Regions from separate parts of the Arthrobacter sp. StoSoilB19 genome, predicted to be linked through region 1. Evidence: riboswitches for the same ligand, from Rfam matches in the RefSeq annotation. Region 1 holds a riboswitch; each other region holds the start of a gene.
The links. Region 1 has a riboswitch for thiamine pyrophosphate ahead of LDO86_RS18640 (ECF transporter S component). Riboswitches for the same ligand answer to the same signal wherever they lie in the genome.
Positions count from the first base shown of each region.

Region 2: it holds a riboswitch for thiamine pyrophosphate, as region 1 does, so the genes downstream of both, thiD (bifunctional hydroxymethylpyrimidine kinase/phosphomethylpyrimidine kinase) here and LDO86_RS18640 (ECF transporter S component) in region 1, are expected to answer to the same signal.
Region 3: it holds a riboswitch for thiamine pyrophosphate, as region 1 does, so the genes downstream of both, thiC (phosphomethylpyrimidine synthase ThiC) here and LDO86_RS18640 (ECF transporter S component) in region 1, are expected to answer to the same signal.
Region 4: it holds a riboswitch for thiamine pyrophosphate, as region 1 does, so the genes downstream of both, thiO (glycine oxidase ThiO) here and LDO86_RS18640 (ECF transporter S component) in region 1, are expected to answer to the same signal.

Region 1 covers NZ_AP024650.1:4,027,914-4,033,145, reverse strand. Annotated here, with positions in the region: gene LDO86_RS18655 (CDGSH iron-sulfur domain-containing protein) at 58-273, opposite strand; gene LDO86_RS18650 (iron-containing redox enzyme family protein) at 329-1,381, opposite strand; gene LDO86_RS18645 (heme-degrading domain-containing protein) at 1,542-2,084, opposite strand; TPP riboswitch at 2,170-2,310, shown strand; gene LDO86_RS18640 (ECF transporter S component) at 2,377-3,000, shown strand; gene LDO86_RS18635 (ATP-binding cassette domain-containing protein) at 3,000-4,550, shown strand; gene LDO86_RS18630 (energy-coupling factor transporter transmembrane component T) at 4,547-5,232, shown strand, end outside.
Region 2 covers NZ_AP024650.1:2,473,239-2,478,470, reverse strand. Annotated here, with positions in the region: gene LDO86_RS11370 (ribonuclease E/G) at 1-2,191, shown strand, start outside; TPP riboswitch at 2,340-2,437, shown strand; gene thiD (bifunctional hydroxymethylpyrimidine kinase/phosphomethylpyrimidine kinase) at 2,445-3,965, shown strand; gene rplU (50S ribosomal protein L21) at 4,229-4,537, shown strand; gene rpmA (50S ribosomal protein L27) at 4,599-4,862, shown strand; gene obgE (GTPase ObgE) at 4,982-5,232, shown strand, end outside.
Region 3 covers NZ_AP024650.1:2,562,654-2,567,885, forward strand. Annotated here, with positions in the region: gene LDO86_RS11805 (VOC family protein) at 1-321, opposite strand, end outside; gene LDO86_RS11810 (amidohydrolase family protein) at 421-1,503, opposite strand; TPP riboswitch at 1,583-1,690, shown strand; gene thiC (phosphomethylpyrimidine synthase ThiC) at 1,686-3,527, shown strand; gene LDO86_RS11820 (alpha/beta hydrolase) at 3,524-4,258, opposite strand; gene ffh (signal recognition particle protein) at 4,360-5,232, opposite strand, start outside.
Region 4 covers NZ_AP024650.1:2,901,278-2,906,509, reverse strand. Annotated here, with positions in the region: gene LDO86_RS13310 (RNB domain-containing ribonuclease) at 20-1,525, opposite strand; gene thiE (thiamine phosphate synthase) at 1,562-2,296, opposite strand; TPP riboswitch at 2,324-2,443, shown strand; gene thiO (glycine oxidase ThiO) at 2,436-3,737, shown strand; gene thiS (sulfur carrier protein ThiS) at 3,734-3,970, shown strand; gene LDO86_RS13290 (thiazole synthase) at 3,975-4,790, shown strand; gene LDO86_RS13285 (hypothetical protein) at 4,878-5,180, opposite strand; gene LDO86_RS13280 (DUF3107 domain-containing protein) at 5,202-5,232, opposite strand, start outside.

The sequences.
Region 1 (5,232 bases):
TCCGGGCAAGGCCGTGGCGTGCTGCAGGCGGGTTGTTGGACTAAATGGCTTGTTGGACTACTTCGCGGGCGGCTCGGTGCGGAACTTGATCATCTTGTGCGTGCCGTCGCAGTAGGGCTTGATGGCCGAGGCGCCGCAGCGGCACAAGGCAACGGTCCTGCGGTCGCAGGGCACCGCGTCCCCGGATGGGGTGACGATCTCGAAATCACCCCTGACGATCAGGGGCCCGTCCGGGCAGACCACGATGGAGCCCGCGGCGGATTCCTGGTCCATGTCCGATCCTGTTCCATGCTGTCCGGGTTTCATGCCTGCACCGCTTTCGTCGTAGTCATGCTGCGGCCGGCACGGCCGCCCGCAGCGATGATGCGCCGGCTTCCCATGAGGACATCAGATGGGCGGACAGCCGGCCGTCGAGGGCCATGGCGGCAGTGGCCCCAAACAGGACGTCCGCGAGGAGTTCCGGTTCGGCTTCGACGAGGCCGCCGGCGAGGTCCCGGCCTGCGATCTGCTCGTGGACGGCGTCGGCCTCCACATGCTCATCGAAGTAGTGGGTGACGTCCGCGCCGAAACCGTGCCGGCGGAATCCGTTGCCGTAGAACCGGTTGGGCTGGGAGGAGGTCATCTCGTAGATCGCCAGGTGGCCGGTGATGGCACCCCGGAGCCGCCGGTTCAGGCCGCACAGCGACATGAGGTTGACGGACGCGAGGGAGACGGCGGGGACGGCATCCACGTACGCGCCGTAGCTGACGTCGAGGCCCAAACCGCGCATGGTCCGGGCGAACAGCGCGCTGTGCATGCGCTCGGGGCGGCCGCCGCCGTATTCATCCGCCTGGATTTCCACCAGGGCCGCCTTGGGCCGTCCGCTGAGCCGCGGAATGGCCCATGTATGCGGGTCGGCTTCCTTCAGCTGGTACATCGACTTGTGGATCAGGAACTCCCGGAGCTGGTCCAGGCCCGCCTTCCTGGCGACGTAGCGGGAGACGCTGGGCCCGGTGTCCGTGGCTGCGAGGCCGAACAGGACGTCGGCTACCTGGTCGCTGGTCAGGGCACCGGCAGGCAGTTCGAAGTCTGCGGCGGCCTGGTGCGCGGCGGTACGGAGGGCTGCCTCAAACGGTGCCTCGACCAGCTGCCGGACCCGGATTAACGCCGGCTCCCACTCCCAGTCGTCGGAGACGCCGGCCAGGCCGGAATAGTGGAGCTCGTAGAGGCAGAAGAGGGCCAGCTGGATGTCCTCGTCGCCGATGATGTCACTAGTGCCGGCCACCTGCCGTGCCGCGAGGTGGTACAGCCCGTCCAGCCCCGTCCCGGCTTCGGCCGGAGCCTGCGCAAGGAGTGCGAACAGGGCGTTGCTGAGGGGGCCTCTGGATTCCGGGATTCTCATGGTGCTCCTTGGTCTGCCGCGCTGGTGACGGGAACGAACGCGGGACCGCCCATGGTGACTCCCATGCCCTGTCCTCCTCGAAACCCGGGAACCAATATAGTAAGCATGATTACTAATAAAAGCTAAGCAGGCTTCCTGTTGGCGGCAGGTCAACCGGCGCCTAATCCCGCAGCGACGACCCCAGGATGTCGCGCAGCGCCTCAACCACCAGGTCATGGTCCTGCAGCTGCGGCAACCCGGAGACGGTCAGCGTGGCCACGGCGCCCACGCCGGTGACGTAGATCGGAAAGGCGCCGCCATGGGCTGCATACCGGGATTGGTCGAACCAGGCGTTGTCCTCGATCCGGCCGCCGCCCAGCCGGCCGCGAAGCCCCACCAAAAGTGACGGCACCTCGTACCGGGCGGCAGTGCGCTGCTTGGCGCGGATCCAGTGCCCGTTGTCCGGCGTGGCGCCCGGGAGCGCGACGTGGAACAGGACCTGCTCGCCCTTGGTGATGTCGATGGCGATGGGAAGGGACCGCTCCTTGCCCAGCTCCACCAGGAGCAGGCCCAGGTTCAACGCGTCATCCAGCGAAAAGCCGGGGAACTGGAGCTCCCGGACCTCCGCCTCGATGCGGGCGATCGACGCTTCCAGTGACCCCTCCAGCTGGGCGTCGGCGGAATCAGGATCGAATCCGGTCACATCCGGTGGAATGGCGCTCATGGCCCTCAATCTACCCCCGCCAGGTGTAAACTTGACCACGCCCGGAAGGGCAGTTCAAAAAGCCTTACCCATCCAAAAGCACCACTAATAACGACAGGGGAGCGCCGCCGTCGGACATCCTGGCACAAGCCGGGCACCGCAGGTGGGCGCTGAGAGTGCGGACAGCCGCAGACCCTCGAACCTGATCCGGTTAGTACCGGCGCAAGGGAGTCGAGTTCTCAAAGTGCCGCGGCTGCACGGCAACAGCCGTCAGCCGGGTCCACTTTCCCCTCCTGTTTCCCAGGAGGATCACATGAGTACTGCAGCAATCAAGAAGACCACCAGTAAGTCCTGGCGCGTCGTGGACATCGTGGTCGCCGCGCTGGTGGCCATCGCGGGCGGCGTCATTTTCTGGGCGTGGGACCAGGGAGCAGCCGCGCTTTCTGCCCCCATGAATGCCGCCTACCCGCCCCTGACCGGGCTGCTGGCGGGCGGCTGGATGATTCCCGGCGTGCTGGGAATGCTGATCATCCGCAAGCCCGGGGCCGCCCTGTTCTGTGAAACCGTGGCCGCCACCGGGGAACTCCTCATGGGTTCCCAGTACGGTGCCTCGGTCCTCTTCTCCGGCTTCATCCAGGGCCTCGGCGCGGAAATCATCTTCGCCATCTTCGTCTACCGCAAGTTCAACCTGCCCGTCTCCCTGCTGGCAGGCGCCGCGGCTGGATTCTTCTGCGGACTGAATGACTCATTCGCACCGTGGGGCTGGAACATCGCCTACTCCGGTGCGGACAAGCTGGCGTACATCGTGCTGACCACCCTCTCCGGCGCCATTCTCGCCGGCGCCCTGTCCTGGCTGGCCACCCGCGGCCTGGCGCGTACCGGCGTGCTGAGCTCCTTCGCTTCGCGCAAGGCCGCCACGGAGCCTGTCTTCTCCTGATGGCACCAGCCCAGCGTGACGGCGGCACCGTCCGCCCTGCCGCCGTCACAGCCCGGGGCTGGGGATGGCGGCACGCCGGCAGGGCCAAGCCTGCCGTCCATGCGCTTGACCTGGACATCAGCCCGGGGGAGCGGGTGCTCCTGCTCGGCCCCTCGGGCGCCGGGAAGTCCACGCTCCTGCACGCGCTCGCAGGGGTGCTGGGGGACATCAACGACGACGGCGGCGAGGCGGGGGACGCCGACGAGTCGGGTTCGCTGCTGGTTGACGGCGCCGTGCCCCGCGCCCAGCGCGGGCGCGCCGGACTTATGCAGCAGGACCCCGAGACGCAGGTGGTCCTGTCGCGGGTGGGGGACGACGTCGCCTTCGGTGCCGAAAACCTTGCCGTCCCACGGGAAGCAATCTGGGCGCGCGTGCACGAGGCGCTTGCCGACGTCGGACTGTCCCACCTGCCGCTGGACCACCCGACGTCGGCCCTGTCCGGCGGGCAAAAGCAGCGCCTGGCGCTGGCCGGCATCCTGGCCATGCGCCCGGGCCTGATCCTCCTGGATGAGCCAACCGCCAACCTGGACCCGGACGGCGTGTTGGAGGTCCGCGATGCCGTGGCGCGGTGCCTGGACAAGACCGGGGCCACGCTGGTGGTGGTGGAGCACCGGGTGTCCGTGTGGAAGGACCTGGTGGACCGGATCGTGGTCCTGCAGCCGGGCTCCGCCGCGGATCCTGCCGTACTCCTGGACGGGCCGCCGGACCAGGTGCTCACGGAGGCGCGGGCCATGCTGGCCGCCGCCGGTGTGTGGGTCCCCGGCTACGTCCCGGCAACCCGTGCCCGGGCGGTGGTCCCGGCCCCCGGCACGGGAAACCTCCTGCTCGCAGCCGAACAGTTGGCAGTCGCCCGCGAACGTCCCCGACGCAAGGGCTTAAGGAAGATTCCGCCGTCACCGGTCCAGGAAGGCCTGGCCGCGCAGGTGCGCGCCGGGCAGGCGCTCGCCGTGACGGGTCCCAACGGCGCCGGTAAGTCCACTTTCGCCCTGACCCTGGCAGGGCTGCTGGAACCGGTGTCCGGAAAGGTCTCCGCCACCATGGACCTGAGCCGCGGTGCCGGCATTGACCCGTACCGGTGGAAGGCGGATCAGCTGATTTCCCGAGTGGGGACGGTGTTCCAGGAGCCGGAGCACCAGTTCGTGACCGGCAGGGTGCTTGACGAACTGCTGTTCGGCCCCCGGCACCTGGGCCACGGCGGGGATCGGGTGGACGAACTGCTGGAGCGGCTGCGGCTCACCGCGCTGGTGGACGCCAACCCCTACACGCTCTCCGGTGGCGAGAAGCGGCGGCTGTCCGTGGCCACCGTCCTTGCCGCCAGCCCGCAGGTCCTGGTCCTGGATGAACCCACGTTCGGGCAGGACGCCAACACATGGGCCGAGCTGGCGTCCTTCCTGTCCGAGCTCCTGGATGCCGGCACTGCCGTGGTGTCCGTGACCCATGACGCCGAATTCACCCAGGCCTTGGGCGGGGCCGAACTGCGGATGGCCGCGGCGGAAGCGGTGGCGCCATGAGGCAGCAACTCACCCTGGGCGGCAACCATGCCCTCCTGGTCCGCGCCAATCCACTAAGCAAGTTCGCTGCCGTCCTGCTGATCACCGCCGTCCTGGCGCTGTCCATCGACTGGGTTTCGGCGTCCGTGGCCCTGGTCTTTGAGCTTCTGCTCTTTCCCCTGGCCGGGCTCACCCTGTCCCTGCTGTGGCAGCGCGGCTGGCCGCTGATCCTTGCCGCTGCCGTGGGTGGCTGGAGCACCTCCATCCTGGCCCCGGACAGCGGCCGGATCCTGCTCGACGCCGGGATCTGGTCCATGAGCGAAGGTTCCCTGCAGCTGGGCATCGGCTTCCTCCTGCGCGGCTTTGCGATCGCCCTTCCGGCCGTGCTCCTGATGAGCTGCACCGATCCCACGGACCTTGCCGACGCGCTGGCGCAGAAGGCGCGCCTGCCGCACCGCTTTGTCCTGGGAACGCTCGCCGCGATGCGCCTGGTGGGGCTCATGGCTGAAGAATGGCAGACCATCGGGATGGCCCGGCGTGCGCGTGGCGTGGGTTCGCGCGGCAGCGTGGCCCAGCGGGTGAAGGCCACGCTGGGCCAGAGTTTCGGGCTGCTGGTACAGGCCATCCGCCGCGCGTCCCGGCTTGCTGTGACCATGGAAGCCCGCGGTTTCGGCGGCGGCAACCGGACCTGGGCCCGGGAATC
Region 2 (5,232 bases), 1.6 Mb from region 1:
CCGCGAATCCGTGGACCGGCAGATGATCGTCCGCCAGCGCGACGACAGAATCCAGATCGCCGTCCTTGAAGACGGTGTCCTGGCCGAGCATTTCGTGTCCAAGACCCAGCAGGACTCGCTCATTGGCAACGTCTACCTGGGCAAGGTCCAGAACGTGCTGCCGTCAATGGAAGCTGCGTTCGTGGACATCGGGCGTGGCCGCAACGCCGTGCTGTACGCCGGTGAGGTCAACTGGGAAGCCGTCAACCTCGAAGGCAAGCAGCGCCGCATCGAGAACGCGCTCAAATCCGGCGACACCGTCCTGGTCCAGGTGACCAAGGATCCCGTCGGCCACAAGGGTGCCCGGCTGACCAGCCAGATCTCCCTTCCCGGCCGCTACCTGGTCTACGTGCCCGGCGGCTCCATGACCGGCATCTCCCGCAAGCTGCCCGACGTCGAACGCAACCGCCTCAAGCGCATCCTCAAGGACCGCCTGCCCGAGCACGCCGGCGTCATCGTCCGGACCGCCGCGGAAGGTGCCTCGGAAGAGGAACTGACGCACGACATCAACCGCCTGCGCGCCCAGTGGGAAGGCATCGAAAGCCAGTCCCAGTCCACCAAGATCCTGGCCCCGGAGCTGCTGTACGGCGAACCGGACCTGACCATCAAGGTGGTCCGGGACGTCTTCAACGAGGACTTCTCCAAACTGATCGTCTCCGGTGAGGAGGCCTGGGACACCATCGAGGCCTACGTCACGTACGTGGCGCCGGACCTGGTGGGCCGCCTCGAGAAGTGGACCAAGGACCAGGACATCTTCTCCGCCTGGCGCATCGACGAGCAGATCCACAAGGCCCTTGAGCGGAAGGTGTTCCTGCCCTCCGGCGGCTCCCTGGTCATCGACCGCACCGAGGCCATGACCGTGGTGGACGTCAACACCGGCAAGTTCACCGGCAGCGGCGGCAACCTCGAGGAGACCGTCACCAAGAACAACCTGGAAGCTGCCGAGGAAGTGGTGCGCCAGCTGCGGCTGCGCGACATCGGCGGCATCATCGTGATCGACTTCATCGACATGGTGCTCGAATCCAACCGCGACCTGGTCCTGCGCCGCCTGGTGGAATGCCTGGGCCGCGACCGGACCAAGCACCAGGTTGCCGAGGTCACGTCGCTGGGCCTGGTCCAGATGACCCGCAAGCGCATGGGGACGGGCCTGCTGGAAGTCTTCGGCGAGCAGTGTGAGGCCTGCGCCGGCCGGGGCGTAGTGACGCACGACGATCCCGTGGAGCACCGCCGCGCCAACATTGTGGCGGCCGAGCACCACGTCCAGCGCGCCGACAGCCGCCCCGAAGCCCGCGGGGAAGCCCACCGCCCCGAAGGGCAGCGGGCCGATGGCGGCCAGCCCGGAGTCCGTCCCGAGCGCAAACGGCGGCGGGGACGCGGCGGCCAGCAGCCCGAGGCTGCCCCGGCGCCTGCTGTCCACGTCCACACCGTCCTGCCGGACCCCACAGACGCAGAGCGGCACGCCAAGGCAGAGGCCACCCGGCTTGCCCTGGCGAACATCGCGGCTGCCGCCCATGCGGCCCACCTGCATGACGATGAGGTGGCAGCCACCCGGCAGGCACCGTCCGCCGAGCCGGCGCAGGTCCCTGTTGAAGAGAAGCACGACGCCGATGGCCCGGCACGCCCCGCAGCTGTCCTGACCTTCGGCGGCGAGGAAGTCCCGCTTCCCTTCGTGGAGCACGCTGAGGACCAGCATCCCAGGCCCGCCCTCACGCTGGACCGGCTCGCGGAAGCCTTCGCCCACCTCGGCCAGCCGGCTTCCCCCGTGGAGAACGCGCCCGCCAAGGCCGCAGGCACGGTGAAGCCGGCCGAACAGTCAGCGCCCAAACAGTCGGTGCCCGAACAGCAGCCCGGCGGGGGAGCGGAGGCGCGTGCCGCCGTGGAAGCTCCGGCGGAAAAGGACTACTCCGACCACACGCTGGAGCAGTCCCGGCAACGCAGGCCGCGGCGCCACCGCGCTGCCAGCCGGGCCCAAGGTGCCGCAAATGAAACCGCTGTCCAGCACCACGAGAACGTCCAGGCGACAGGCGCGGGGCACTCGCACGCAGCCAAGGTTCCGGACACCGCCAACGCACAGCCCGCTGCGGCGGAGCCCGGCAAGCCGGCAGGGGAACCGATCATCCTCGGCGTCGGCGTCCCCGCCTCGGAGCTCTAAGCCAAGGCGCAGTTAACGCGCCACCCAGGAAGTCCCCGTCGTGCGGACTGTCCCCCATGAATCCAGGGGGAACAGTCCACGGGCGGGGACTTCCTGCATGCGCGGGTGCTGTCACCTTTCCGCCGGGTACGCTCCAGCGGCTACTCTGGAACCCGACACGGGGTGCCGCGCAGAAGGCCGGCTGAGATCCACACCCGTTGAACCTGTCCGGCTAGTACCGGCGAAGGGATGTCTGTTGTCTTCGACCCTCTCCATGCCCCTGCCCACAGCGTCCGGCGTGGCCCCCGCGCTGCCTGGGGGCCGCGATGTCCCGCGCGTCCTCTCCATTGCAGGCTCCGACCCGTCCGGCGGGGCCGGGATCCAGGCGGACCTCAAAAGCATTGCCGCCCATGGCGGATACGGCATGGCCGCGATCACGGCACTCACGGCGCAAAACACCCGGGGCGTGCAGTCCGTCCACGTCCCGCCGGCCGGCTTCCTGGCCCAGCAGCTGGACGCGGTCAGTGACGACATCAGCATCGACGCCGTCAAGATCGGCATGCTGGGCGACGAGTCGGTGATCCGCACTGTCCGCCAGTGGCTCGAAAAGGCCCGTCCCGCCGTCGTGGTCCTGGACCCCGTCATGGTGGCCACCAGCGGCGACAGGCTGCTGAAGGAATCCGCCGAAGCCGCGCTCCGGGAACTGCTGCCCCTTGCCCACCTCATCACCCCCAACCTTCCCGAGCTCGCGCTGCTGCTGGGCATGGAGCCGGCGAAGGACTGGGACACCGCGCTGGACCAGGGCAGGCGCCTGGCGGAAGCCACCGGAGCCACCGTGCTGGTCAAGGGTGGCCACCTTTCAGGCCTCGACTGCCCGGATGCGCTGGTGAACACTTCGGGCCTCCTGGGGCCGGACGTGGTGGAAGTGCAGGGGAAGCGGGTTTCCACGCGGAACAGCCACGGGACGGGCTGTTCCCTGTCCTCTGCCATGGCAACAGTCCAGGCCCGTTTGGGCAATTGGGAGGCATCACTGCGAACGGTCAAGCCCTGGCTGGCCGGCGCACTTGAGAACTCCGGCCAATTGGAGGTGGGCCAGGGGAACGGCCCCGTACACCACTTCCACCACGTGCGGCCGGTCCTGGAGGAGGGCGGCTTCGCGGCCCGGTTGTGGTCGGAAGCCCAACAGGACCTGGCGGACATCTACGCACTGGACTTCATCCACGGCCTGGCGTCAGGAGACCTTCCGGAGAAGGATTTTGCCTACTACCTGGCGCAGGATGCCCTCTACCTGAACGGCTACTCCAGGGTGCTGGCACGGGCCAGCGCGCTGGCCCCCTCGGAGGCCGAGCAGCTTTTCTGGGCCGGATCCGCGCAGCAGTGCCTTGAGGTGGAATCGGAACTCCACCGCTCGTGGCTCAGCACCCGCCCGGCCCCGAAGGGCCTGGGCCCGGTCACCAAGTCATACGTGGACCACCTCACGGCAGCGTCGGCGTCGGGCAGCTATGCCGTCCTCGCCGCCGCCGTGCTTCCCTGCTTCTGGCTCTACGCCGAAGTCGGCGGGAAGCTCCACGCCCGGTTCCTGGCCTCGGGCGAACCGGACGGCCATGCCTACGCGGCCTGGCTCCGGACGTACGCCGACGAGGGCTTCGCCGAAGCCACCCGCAAAGCCATCGCCATCGTGGATGCAGCCGGACGGACCGCGCCGGACCATGAGAGGGCGGCGATGGTGACGGCGTTCAAGCAGTCCTGCCGCCTGGAAGTGGAGTTCTTCGACGCGCCGAGGCTGCATTCCTGACCCCCGCGGGCCGGGCCCGGCTATGATGGTGGAGCACGGTTGCGGCGGTTCCTGCCGGGCTGTGGTTACTACCACAGCCGGCCCGCCTGAACCAGCCTCATTTGCGGCCGAAGATGGATTTAGCGTATTCTTGATCTTCGGTGCTTACGCCAACACTTGGGTTACGACCCCACGGCGTTGAGGCACAGCGAGAAACCAAGCTTTTAGCAAGTCGGTTCCGCACGCAAATTTTGTAATAAACGTCGAGAGAAGTGAGTTCCCAAGTGGTGTACGCGATTGTCCGCGCAGGCGGCCGCCAAGAGAAGGTTTCCGTTGGAGACTTCGTTACCCTGAACCGCGTCGCCGGTGGAGCCGGCAGCACCATTGAGCTGCCCGCACTGCTCCTGGTTGATGGTGACAAGGTCACCTCCGCCGCCGCTGACCTGGCCAAGGTAACTGTTACGGCTGAAATCCTCCAGGACCTGCGTGGTCCTAAGATTGTCATCCAGAAGTTCAAGAACAAGACCGGCTACAAGAAGCGCCAGGGTCACCGCCAGGAACTGACCAAGGTCAAGATCACCGGCATCAAGTAACCACCGGTTACTGTTCAGGCATTTCAACAGATTCCCCAGAATTTAGAGGCAGGCATTTCAGATGGCACATAAAAAGGGCGCGAGCTCCACTCGCAACGGTCGCGATTCCAACGCTCAGTACCTCGGCGTCAAGCGCTTCGGCGGCCAGGTTGTTTCGGCCGGCGAGATCATCGTCCGCCAGCGTGGCACCCACTTCCACCCGGGCGCCGGCGTTGGCCGTGGCGGCGACGACACCCTGTTCGCCCTGACCCCGGGCGCCGTTGAATTCGGCACCCGCCGCGGTCGTCGCGTAGTCAACATCGTTGCTGCTGCAGCTGCAGAGTAACAACAAGTTCTGAAACGGTGGAGCGGGCCTGAGGGTCCGCTCCACTGTTCTTTTAACCGCATTACAATCGATGTGGCGTCCCCTGGGCCGCCAGGTAAACAGTTTCTGAGGAGATCCACGTGGCCAGCTTTGTAGACCGGGTAGTACTGCACGTATCCGGCGGTACCGGCGGCCATGGGTGCGTCTCCGTCCACCGCGAGAAGTTCAAGCCGCTGGGCGGACCCGACGGCGGCAACGGGGGCAACGGCGGCGACGTGATCCTCCGCGTCGACCACCAGACCACCACGCTTCTTGACTACCACCACGCACCGCACCGGCACGCCAGCAACGGCGGCCCCGGCATGGGTGACTGGCGCGGCGGCAAAAACGG
Region 3 (5,232 bases), 1.5 Mb from region 1:
GGTGAAGGACCGGGGTTCGTACTGGGCTGCCGTGGCGATGGTGGCCGCCAGGGAAGCCTGGTCCTCGAACAATAGGGCGGTGTGGAACAGGCCGGCCTCTCCCCTGCCGGGAAGGTGCAGCCCGGGGGCCGGCGCCAGGTGGACCAGCGGCCTGCCGAGCCTGCCCAGGTAGAGCCCGCCGTCCTGCTCCGCCACCGCCTCCAGGCCCAGTGCGCGCTGGTAGTAGTCGGTCATGACCTTCATGTCGCCCACCTTGAGCATTACCGTGCCCATGGCGAGGTCGGCAGGAAGAAGATCCTGGCTGCTGGCTGCGTCGGTCATTTGAAGGCTCCTTGTGTTGGAGGCCGTCACTTCGGCGGCCTGTCACATATTAAAATTACTTGAAGCTTCAATTTATTCCAAGTAGCGGAACCAAATAACTCAACGGATGATGCGGCCGCCCAGCACCACGTGCTCCAGCGCCGTGATCGTGTCCGGGGTGGTCCGGGGGTCGTCCCGGCACACCACGACGTCGGCCCGCGCGCCTTCCTCCAGGTTGTCAGCGCCCAGCCACGCACGCGCTGCCCAGCAGGCGGCATCCAGGGCCGCATGCATGGGCAGGCCGGCCCCGTGCAGGGCGAGGATCTCATCTGCGATCCTGCCGTGCCGGATCACGCTGCCTGCGTCCGTGCCGGCAAAGATCCGGACGCCGGCGGCATGGGCCTCCGCCACCCGTTCCAGCCTGCGTTCCCACAGGGCACGCATGTGGGCGGCGTAGCGCGGAAACTTTGCGTCCGCCTGCTCCGCGATATCAGGAAAGGTGGCGATGTTGATGAGGGTGGGCACGATCGGTACGCCCTGCTCCACGAACCGGGGCAGGTGGCGCGGCAGCAGCCCCGGGGCGTGCTCAATGCAGTCAATGCCGGCGTCCAGCATTTGGTCCAGGGTGTCTTCGGCGAAGCAATGTGCCGTGACCCGGGCACCTTCATCATGGGCAGCCTGCACAGCGTCACGCACGACGGCGGCAGGAAAGGAGGGCGCAAGGTCGCCGGCGCTCCGGTCGATCCAGTCGCCCACCAGTTTGACCCAGCCGTCGCCGTCGCGCGCTTGCTTCCGCACGGCCTCCACGAGCCCGTCGGGTTCGACCTCCGCCGCGAAGCCGCGCAGGTAGCGGCGTGTGCGGGCCACATGCCGTCCTGCACGGATCAGTACCGGGAAGTCCCGGCCGCCCTGCATCCAGCGGGTATCGGCAGGTGAGCCGGCGTCGCGGACCAGCAGGGTTCCGGCGTTGAGGTCAGCCAGCGCCTGCTCCCGGGCAATGGCGGGTTCCACCGGGCCGTCGGGACCCAGGCCGATGTGGCAGTGGGCGTCGACGAACCCCGGCAGCACCCAGCCGTCGAGTTCCCGCGCCGGAGGGGCAGCGGGCCGGCTGAACGTGAGCTTGCCGTCCACCGACCAGAGTCCATGGCGTACCCGGTCCGGTGCGGCCAGGACGGGTCCGCGAAAGTAGATGATGTCTGCCATCGGGCTTCCTTTCGATGCCCGGTCAGGCTAGCACCCGCAAATGTGACACCGCCCTTCCGGGGGCCTGTGGTAGCTTCTTCTCTGACCACACGGGAGCCCTTGCAGGGGCTGAGATCGGGCTGACGCAGCCTGCGACCGTTGAACCTGTCCGGGTAATGCCGGCGAAGGAAGTGAGTATTCCCTTGAGTACGCAAAACACCCAGTTGAACCCTGCCCACCTGCCGTCCACCGGGGGTTCCGGAGCCGGCTCCACGCCCCAGGTGAACCAGTCCGAAGTGACCCGGTCCCTGGCGTCGCATTCGCTGGCCTATATCGACGACGCCGGGTCCGGCATCCGGGTACCCGTCACGGAAATTGCCCTGGAGCCATCGCCCAACGGCCAGCCGAACGCACCGTTCCGGACCTACCGGACGGCGGGGCCGGGAAGCGACCCCGTCCGCGGCCTGGAGCCCTTCCGCGCGGAGTGGATCGTGGCGCGCGGAGACACCGAGGCCTACAGCGGCAGGGAACGCAACCTGCTCGACGACGGCCGCTCGGCCGTCCGCCGCGGCGCCGCCTCCGCGGAGTGGAAGGGCGCGCAGCCGGTGCCCCGCCGCGCCGTCGACGGCCGGACGGTGACCCAGATGCACTATGCCCGGCAGGGCGTCATCACGCAGGAGATGCGCTTCGTGGCGCTGCGCGAGAACTGCGATGTGGAACTGGTCCGGAGCGAACTGGCCGCCGGCCGCGCCATCATTCCGAACAACATCAACCATCCGGAGTCCGAACCGATGATCATCGGCAAGGCCTTCCTGGTGAAGATCAACGCCAACATCGGAAACTCGGCCGTGACGAGTTCCATCGCGGAGGAGGTGGACAAGCTCCAGTGGGCCACGCAATGGGGTGCCGACACCGTTATGGACCTGTCCACCGGCGACGACATCCACACCACGCGGGAATGGATCATCCGCAACTCCCCCGTCCCGATCGGCACCGTGCCGATCTACCAGGCCCTGGAGAAAGTCAACGGCGAGGCCAACGCGCTGACCTGGGAAATCTTCCGGGACACCGTCATTGAACAATGCGAGCAGGGCGTGGACTACATGACCATCCACGCCGGCGTGCTGCTTCGCTATGTCCCGCTGACCGCCAACCGGGTGACGGGCATTGTGTCCCGCGGCGGCTCCATCATGGCCGGCTGGTGCCTGGCCCACCACCAGGAGAACTTCCTCTACACGCACTTCGATGAGCTGTGCGGGATCTTCGCGAAGTACGACGTTGCCTTCTCCCTGGGCGACGGTTTGCGCCCCGGTTCGACGGCGGACGCCAACGACGCCGCCCAGTTCGCGGAACTGGACACGCTCGCCGAGCTCACCCAGCGCGCGTGGGAGTACGACGTGCAGGTCATGGTGGAGGGGCCCGGCCACGTTCCCTTCCACCTGGTCCGGGAAAACGTCGAGCGGCAGCAGGAACTCTGCAAGGGGGCCCCGTTTTACACCCTGGGCCCGCTGGTGACAGATGTTGCTCCGGGCTATGACCACATCACCTCAGCGATTGGTGCCACTGAGATTGCCCGTTACGGCACCGCGATGCTGTGCTACGTCACCCCGAAGGAACACCTGGGCCTGCCCAACAAGGACGACGTGAAGACCGGCGTGATCACCTACAAGATCGCCGCGCACGCGGCGGACCTGGCCAAGGGGCACCCGGGGGCGCATGAACGGGACGACGCCTTGTCCAAGGCGCGGTTCGAATTCCGCTGGCGGGACCAGTTCGCACTGTCCCTGGACCCGGTGACGGCTGAGGCGTTCCACGACGAGACGCTGCCGGCTGAGCCTGCCAAGACGGCGCACTTCTGTTCGATGTGCGGGCCCAAGTTTTGCTCCATGCGGATCAGCCAGGACATCCGCGACGAATTTGGTTCCGCGGAGGCGCAGGCGGCACTGGCCGATGCTGCGGCCGGGATGCGCGGGAAGAGCGAGGAGTTCCTGGCAGCCGGCGGCAAGGTCTACCTGCCGGAACTGCGGGTGCCTGCTGACAGCTAGGACGCGCGGGCCGGCTGGCTCCGGCTGACCTGGCTGATGAACTGCCGGATGGCCCGGTCCCCGTCCGGGGAGTCATGGGGCCGGTGTCCTCCCGCGGCAACGCGGTGCAGGGCCCCGGTCTCCCGGAGGTACCCGGCGATTTCCTCGTAGAGCGGTTCCCACCCACCGGTCAGCACCAGCGTGGGCACCCCGGGAACAATGTGCAGCGGCGCCTCCCATGACGGGGCCTGGAGCCGCAGCCTGCGGGCGGACCTTTTTTCTTCCGTGGTGGCGGGCTGCTGGAGGTCGGTGGCGAAGACCCGCCGGACGAATTCGCGCTGGAAGTCTTCGTCGCTGAGCTGGTGGCGCACGTCGAAGAGGGGCTGCATGAGGCTGATGTGGGCGGCAGTGGCCGGGAGTTCCGCTGTCAGGGAGAGGCAGGCCGGTTCCACCAGCGTCAATGAGAAGACCAGGTCCGGACGTTCGACGGCGGCCATCATGGCCGCGATCGCCCCCTGGGAGTGCGCCACCACATGCCCGCCGGCGGCGCCGCGGCCGTCATCGGCAAGGGAGCGCAGGATGATGGCGGTGTCCTCCGCGAAGGACGACTCCAGTGGCTCCGCGAGGACGTCAAAGCCATGGCGGCGGAGGAACAGGGCGTCATAGGACAGTGCCATGCCGTGCTGGCGCGGCCACGCGGCGGCACCGAAGGTTCCGGCGCCGTGCACGAACACTACCCTCTGCTTGAACATGTCCCAACCCTATTCCACGGCACTGACATCCCAAGCAAGCAGCGCCAGGTGTCGTTCTGAGAGGTCAAAACGACACCTGACGCTGCGTTGCCGGGGAACTGCTACTTGCCCAGGAACTTGTCGAAGCCCTTGGGGAGGTTCAGCTGGGACGGGTCGAAGTCCCCGCCCTGCTGGCCGAAGGCGGCGCCCGTAGGCAGCGCCTTGGCGGCGTTGGCACGGCGGGCTTCCGCTTCCTTGCGCTCCTGGGCAGCCTTGGCCGGGTTGCCGGACTTTGCCTTCTTCTTGGGCGCGTTCTTGGCGTTCTTCCGGGCACCGCCGCCGGCGCCGGGCAGGCCAGGCATCCCCGGCATTCCCGGCATGCCGCCCTGGGCCATCTTCTTCATCATCTTCTGGGCCTGGGCGAAGCGCTCCAGCAGGCCGTTGACCTCGGAGACGTGGACGCCGGAACCACGGGCGATGCGTGCCCGCCGTGAACCGTTGATGATCTTCGGCGCCAGCCGCTCGTGCGGTGTCATGGAGCGGACGATTGCCTCGACGCGGTCGATCTCGCGTTCGTCGAACTGTTCCAGCTGCTGCCGGATGTTCTGTGCACCCGGCATCATCATGAGCATCTTCTTCATGGAGCCCATGTTGCGGATCTGCTGCATCTGGGCCAGGAAGTCCTCGAGGGTGAAGTCTTCCTGGTCGGCGAACTTCTTCGCCATCCGGGCGGCCTCATCCTTGTCCCAGGCCTTTTCGGCCTGTTCGATGAGGGTGAGGATGTCGCCCATATCCAGGATGCGCGAGGCCATCCGGTCCGGGTGGAAGAGTTCGAAATCGTCCAGGCCTTCGCCGGTGGAGGCGAACATGACCGGCTTGCCGGTGACCGACGCGACTGAAAGAGCGGCACCGCCTCGGGCGTCGCCGTCGAGCTTGGACAGCACGATGCCCGTGAAGTTCACGCCTTCGTCGAAGGCGAGGGCCGTGTTCACGGC
Region 4 (5,232 bases), 1.1 Mb from region 1:
CTGCCGCGGCCGCCGCCGCTTACGGGATCAGCTCGAAATGGATCTCGCGGGTGGTGATGTCCGAGGAAACCAGCCGGACCCGGACCTTGGTACCCGACTCCAGCTCGCCGGCGCACCGGGCAGTGACCGCGGGCTCGGCAATCTGGATGATGCCCGAACTTCCGGTGCCGTTTCCGTTCTTCCCGTTGCCGTTTTTCACCGTCCCGGTCCCGTTTCCATTCCCGTTTCCGTTTTGCGGCCGGGAGCCGGAAATCACGATCGCATCGAACTCCTGCCCGATGTGGTTCAGCAGCAGCGCGGCCTCAACGGTGTCCAGGGCCAGTCGTTCCATCCTGGACGCGAGCTGGTCCGATCCGGCCATGATGCCCGGCAGGAGCGGCAGGGCTTCCCGCGCCCAGTCCGGAACATCCCCGCCATTGCTGAGGGCCTCGCAGATCACCAGCACAAAGCGGTCCACCAGGCGGCGGAGCGGCGCGGTGGTGTGGGCATAGGCCGCGCCGATGGCAGACTGCACGCCGTCCTCGGGGACCGTTCCGTCAAAGGCGGTATAGGAGGCGCCCCGGAACAGCATGCCGGCGGAATGCATGATGGCCAGCTGGCGGGGATCGGTGGGATCCAGGGAACGCAGGTATTCGCCGTAGCTGACTTCACCGTCCCAGGGCCTGCCCAGCACCTCGGTCTGCAGCCGGAAATGCTTCAGCGACCGTTCGTCCGGGGCGGGCATGGTGCGCAGGATTCCCACCTTGCCCTCCAGCATGAGCTGCGCGGCGGCCATCCCGGTCATCAGGGAAATCTGCGCGTTCCAGTCCTCCACGGGAAGCTGCGGTACGGCAGCAATGCGGTAGCCGCCGTCGGGCAGCTGGACAATTTCCTGCTCGGGCATGTTGAGGCTGGCCCCGCCGCGTTCCCGCTCCAGGGCCACCCGCTTCAGGCCCACCTCGCGGAGGAGCCGCAGCACCGGCGAGGCCGTCCCGGCGTCGAGGTCTTCCTGCGCACCCTTGTAGCTGAGCTTGTCGCGGCTGCGGACCCGCGCCCGCCTGACGCCCACCGACACAACCGTTGCGTCGCCGTCGAGCGTGAAGTCCCATACGAAAGCCGAACAATCCTGGCCCGGCAGCAGGCTTCCTGCCCCCTCGCTGATCACTTCCGGGTGCAGCGGAATCCGGCCGTCCGGAGCGTAGAACGTCTGGCCGCGGCGCCGGGTCTCGGCGTCCAGGGGACCTCCCGGCGCAACAAACGCCGGCACATCGGCGATCGCGTACATTACCCGGTAGCCGTTCCCGTCCGGTTCGATGAACACCGCCTGGTCCAGGTCCGTGGAGGAGGCCGGATCGATGGTCACGAACTGGACGGCGGTCAGGTCATAGGACGGAAGCCTCAGCGCTGCCACCGCGGCCCGGGCATCCGCCACTGCCTCAGCCGGGTACGGTCCCGGCAGTTCAAGTTCGGTGCGCAGCAGGCCCAACGCCTCTTCCAGGGCGTTCCTGTGGTCATGGACGTTTGGAGCCAGCCGATGATGTGACACAAAAGTCAGCGTAGCTCCAAGTCCGCCGATATGGCATCAGGCGGCGGCGGCGTCCAATGCGTCGAGGAGGGAGGCGGCAGCGGCGGCGGGATCGGAGGCCTCGGTGATGGCGCGCACCACCACGATCCTGCGCGCACCGGCTTCCGCCACCTGGTGGACGTTTCCGTGGTCAATGCCGCCAATGGCGAACCAGGGCACGGGGTCCGCCGCCTGCCGTGAGGCCTCGGCGGCATACTTCACCAGGTCAGTGCCCACGGCGGACCTGCCGGGTTTGGTGGGGGTTGCCCAGACCGGACCCACGCAGAAGTAGTCCAGCCCGGCTGGTCCGGCAGTTGCTGCCAGGGCGGCGTCCACCTGCCCGGTGGTGTGGCTGGAGAGCCCGATGGCGGCGTTGCCGTTGACCAGCGTGCGCGCCGCCGCCAGCGGCAGGTCCTTCTGGCCGATGTGGAACACCGGTGCCCCGGAGAGGACGGCGATGTCCGCACGGTCATTGACCGCCCACAGCTTTCCGTGCCGTACCGCGGATTCCTTCAGCACCGCCAGGAGGTCCAGTTCCTCGGCCGCCTCGATGGTCTTGTCGCGCAGCTGGATGATGTCCACGCCACCGGCGAACGCGGCGTCAACGAAATCCGCGAAGTCGCCGCGGTCCCGGCGCGCATCGGTGCAGAGGTACAGGCGGGCTGCCTTCAGGGCGTCGTTGTCCCGTGAATTGACGACTTCGGTGGCTGGAGCGTGGTGGCCGGCGGGAAAGGATGGGGTGGACACATTCATGCGTGCAAGCCTAGTTCCTCTAAACTGGGCTGGTACTGCGGGAGCCCGCGGCGGCTGTCACAAAGCGCCGGGCTGAGAGGGCGTCAGAGCCGACCGCTTGACCTGATCCGGTTAATGCCGGCGTAGGGAAGGAACCCACATGCGTACCCCCTTCACCCATCACCCCGGGTCCGCCCGCAGCTCCATTCCCTCCACCCTCCGGGCCGACGTTGCCGTCATCGGCGGGGGAGTGGTGGGGCACGGCATTGCCTGGGAGGCGCAGCGTTCCGGGCGCTCGGTGGTCCTCATTGATGACGCGCCCGGTACCGGCGCCAGCTGGGCGGCGGCCGGCATGCTGGCTCCCGTCAGCGAACTGCATTACCAGGAGGAAGAGCTCCTGGAACTGATGCTTGACGCATCATCGCGCTGGCCCGGGTTCGCCGCCGGGCTGGGCAGGGCAACGGGCGCGGATTCCGGATACCTGACGACGCCGACCCTCGCCGTGGGTGCCGACGCGGCCGACCGCCGGGCGCTGATGGACCTGCGCACAGTCCAGCAGGCCAACGGGCTGGCGGTGGAACCCCTGACCGTGCGGGAGGCCCGGAAGCGTGAGCCGCTGCTCAGCCCGGCCATTGCGTGCGCACTTGATACCCCGGCGGACCACCAGGTGGATCCCCGGCGCCTGGTGGCCGCCTTGCGGCTGGCCCTGGCCGGCGCGGCGCAGGAGCAGCCCCAGCTGGCGGTTGCCGGGGCAGTGGAAGGTTTTGCCGTGCCGGAGCGGGCAGCCGGGCTGCTGTGGGAGGGCGGAACGGTTTCCGGGGTCCGCCTGGCCGGCGGCGGCACGGTGCTGGCAACGGAGACCGTGGTGGCCAATGGCCTGCAGGCGGGGGCGCTTGACGGCCTGCCGGACGGCCTTGAGCTGCCGCTGCGGCCCGTGCACGGGGATATCCTGCGCCTTGCCGTTCCCCGCCACCTTCAGCCCTTGGTGACGTCAACGGTGCGCGGCCTGGTCCACGGCATCCCCGTGTACATCGTTCCCAGGCAGGACGGGACCGTGGTGATCGGAGCTACGCAGCGGGAGGACGCCCGCTCCGATGCCGTGAGTGCCGGCGGCGTCTACCAGCTGCTGCGGGATGCGCAGGCTCTGGTGCCCGCCGTCGCTGAACTCGAACTCCTGGAATGCACCGCCCGCGCCCGCCCCGGTACCCCTGACAACGCGCCGCTCCTGGGCCGGGTGCCGGCCGCTCCGGGCGCCGGGGGAGGACAGGCCGGGCACGTCCCCGGACTCATCATCGCCACCGGGTTCTTCCGGCACGGAGTCCTGCTCACTCCCGCCGCGGCGGCCATCTGCAGGGAACTGCTGGACGGCAGGGCCGATCCCCGCTGGGGTCCCTTCAGCCCGGACCGGTTTTCCAGGCCGGCAACGGCAGCAACAAGCCCCCACATCAAGGAGACTGCGTGAACATCACCCTTAACGGAAACCCGCACACGGTGGCCGACGGAGCTTCGATCACCACGCTGGTCAGCGAGGTCACCGGACGCCCGCTGGCGGACAACGGACAGGCGACCGACGGCGGGAAACTCGGCGTCGCCGTCGCGCACAATGCCCAGGTGGTGCCGCGCAGCCAATGGTTCGCCACCGCGCTCGCCGACGGCGACGACATCGAACTTGTTACAGCAGTACAGGGAGGCTGACGCCATGACCGAAACCAGCACCATCAACCCTGCAGGAAACGCCGGTGCCGGCGACGCCCTGGTGATCGACGGCGTCGCGCTGGGTTCCAGGCTCATCATGGGCACCGGGGGAGCGCCCAGCCTCGATGGCCTGGGCGCGGCGCTCCTTGCCTCCGGCACCGCACTGACCACCGTGGCCATGCGGCGCTACTCCACGGCTGAAACCGGCTCGCTGTTCCAGCTGCTGGTGGATCATGGAATCCGGGTCCTGCCCAATACGGCCGGCTGCTTCACGGCCAGGGACGCGGTCCTTACCGCGGAACTGGCCCGGGAGGCCCTGGAAACAGACTGGGTGAAACTGGAGGTCATCGCCGATGAACAAACCCTCCTGCCGGACGCCGTGGAACTGGTCGAGGCCACCGAGCAGCTGGTCAACCGCGGCTTCAAGGTCTTCGCCTACACCAACGACGATCCTGTGCTGGCCCTGCGGCTGGAGAACCTTGGAGCCACCGCCGTCATGCCGCTGGGTGCCCCGATCGGCACCGGCCTGGGGATCCTGAACCCGCACAACATTGAGCTCATCGTTTCCCGGGCCTCCGTGCCCGTGGTCCTGGATGCCGGCATCGGCACGGCATCCGACGCCTCCCTTGCCATGGAGCTGGGCTGCGACGCCGTGCTGCTGGCCACGGCCGTGACCCGCGCCCAGAACCCCACGCTCATGGGAGAAGCCTTCAAGCACGCGGTGATCGCGGGCAGGATGGCCCGGGCGGCCGGGCGCATCCCGCGCCGGGAGCATGCCCTCGCCTCATCCGCCATGGAAGGCCGGGCCGAGTTCCTCTAGGCATCGGCCATTCACTTAAAGGGCTGTGGCCACCACCCGCCTGGGTGGTGGCCACAGCCATATGCCTGGGAGCCTGCCAGCGACGGCTCAGCGCCGCAGGATCGCAGTGAGCCGTTCCGCATCATGGCGCGCCCGCGTACGGCCAAAATAGGCGACGGCGGCGATGGCGGCAGCAATGCCCAGAACGATGGGCAGGACCCAGGGAAGCCAGGTCAGCCCGGGCAGGTAGCCGAAACCGGCCGCCATCAGAATGATCCACACCAGCGCCGCAGCACCCGCGGCGACGCCGGCCGGAAGCGCCGCACCGTACTTGGCGTGCCGCTTGTCATTGGCCCAGACGACGAAGCCGCCGGCGACAGTGGCCAGCACCACGATGGACAGCGAAAGCATGGATCTCCTTGGAACCGGGGACTAGAACTGGCCGAAACCTACGCGCCGAACC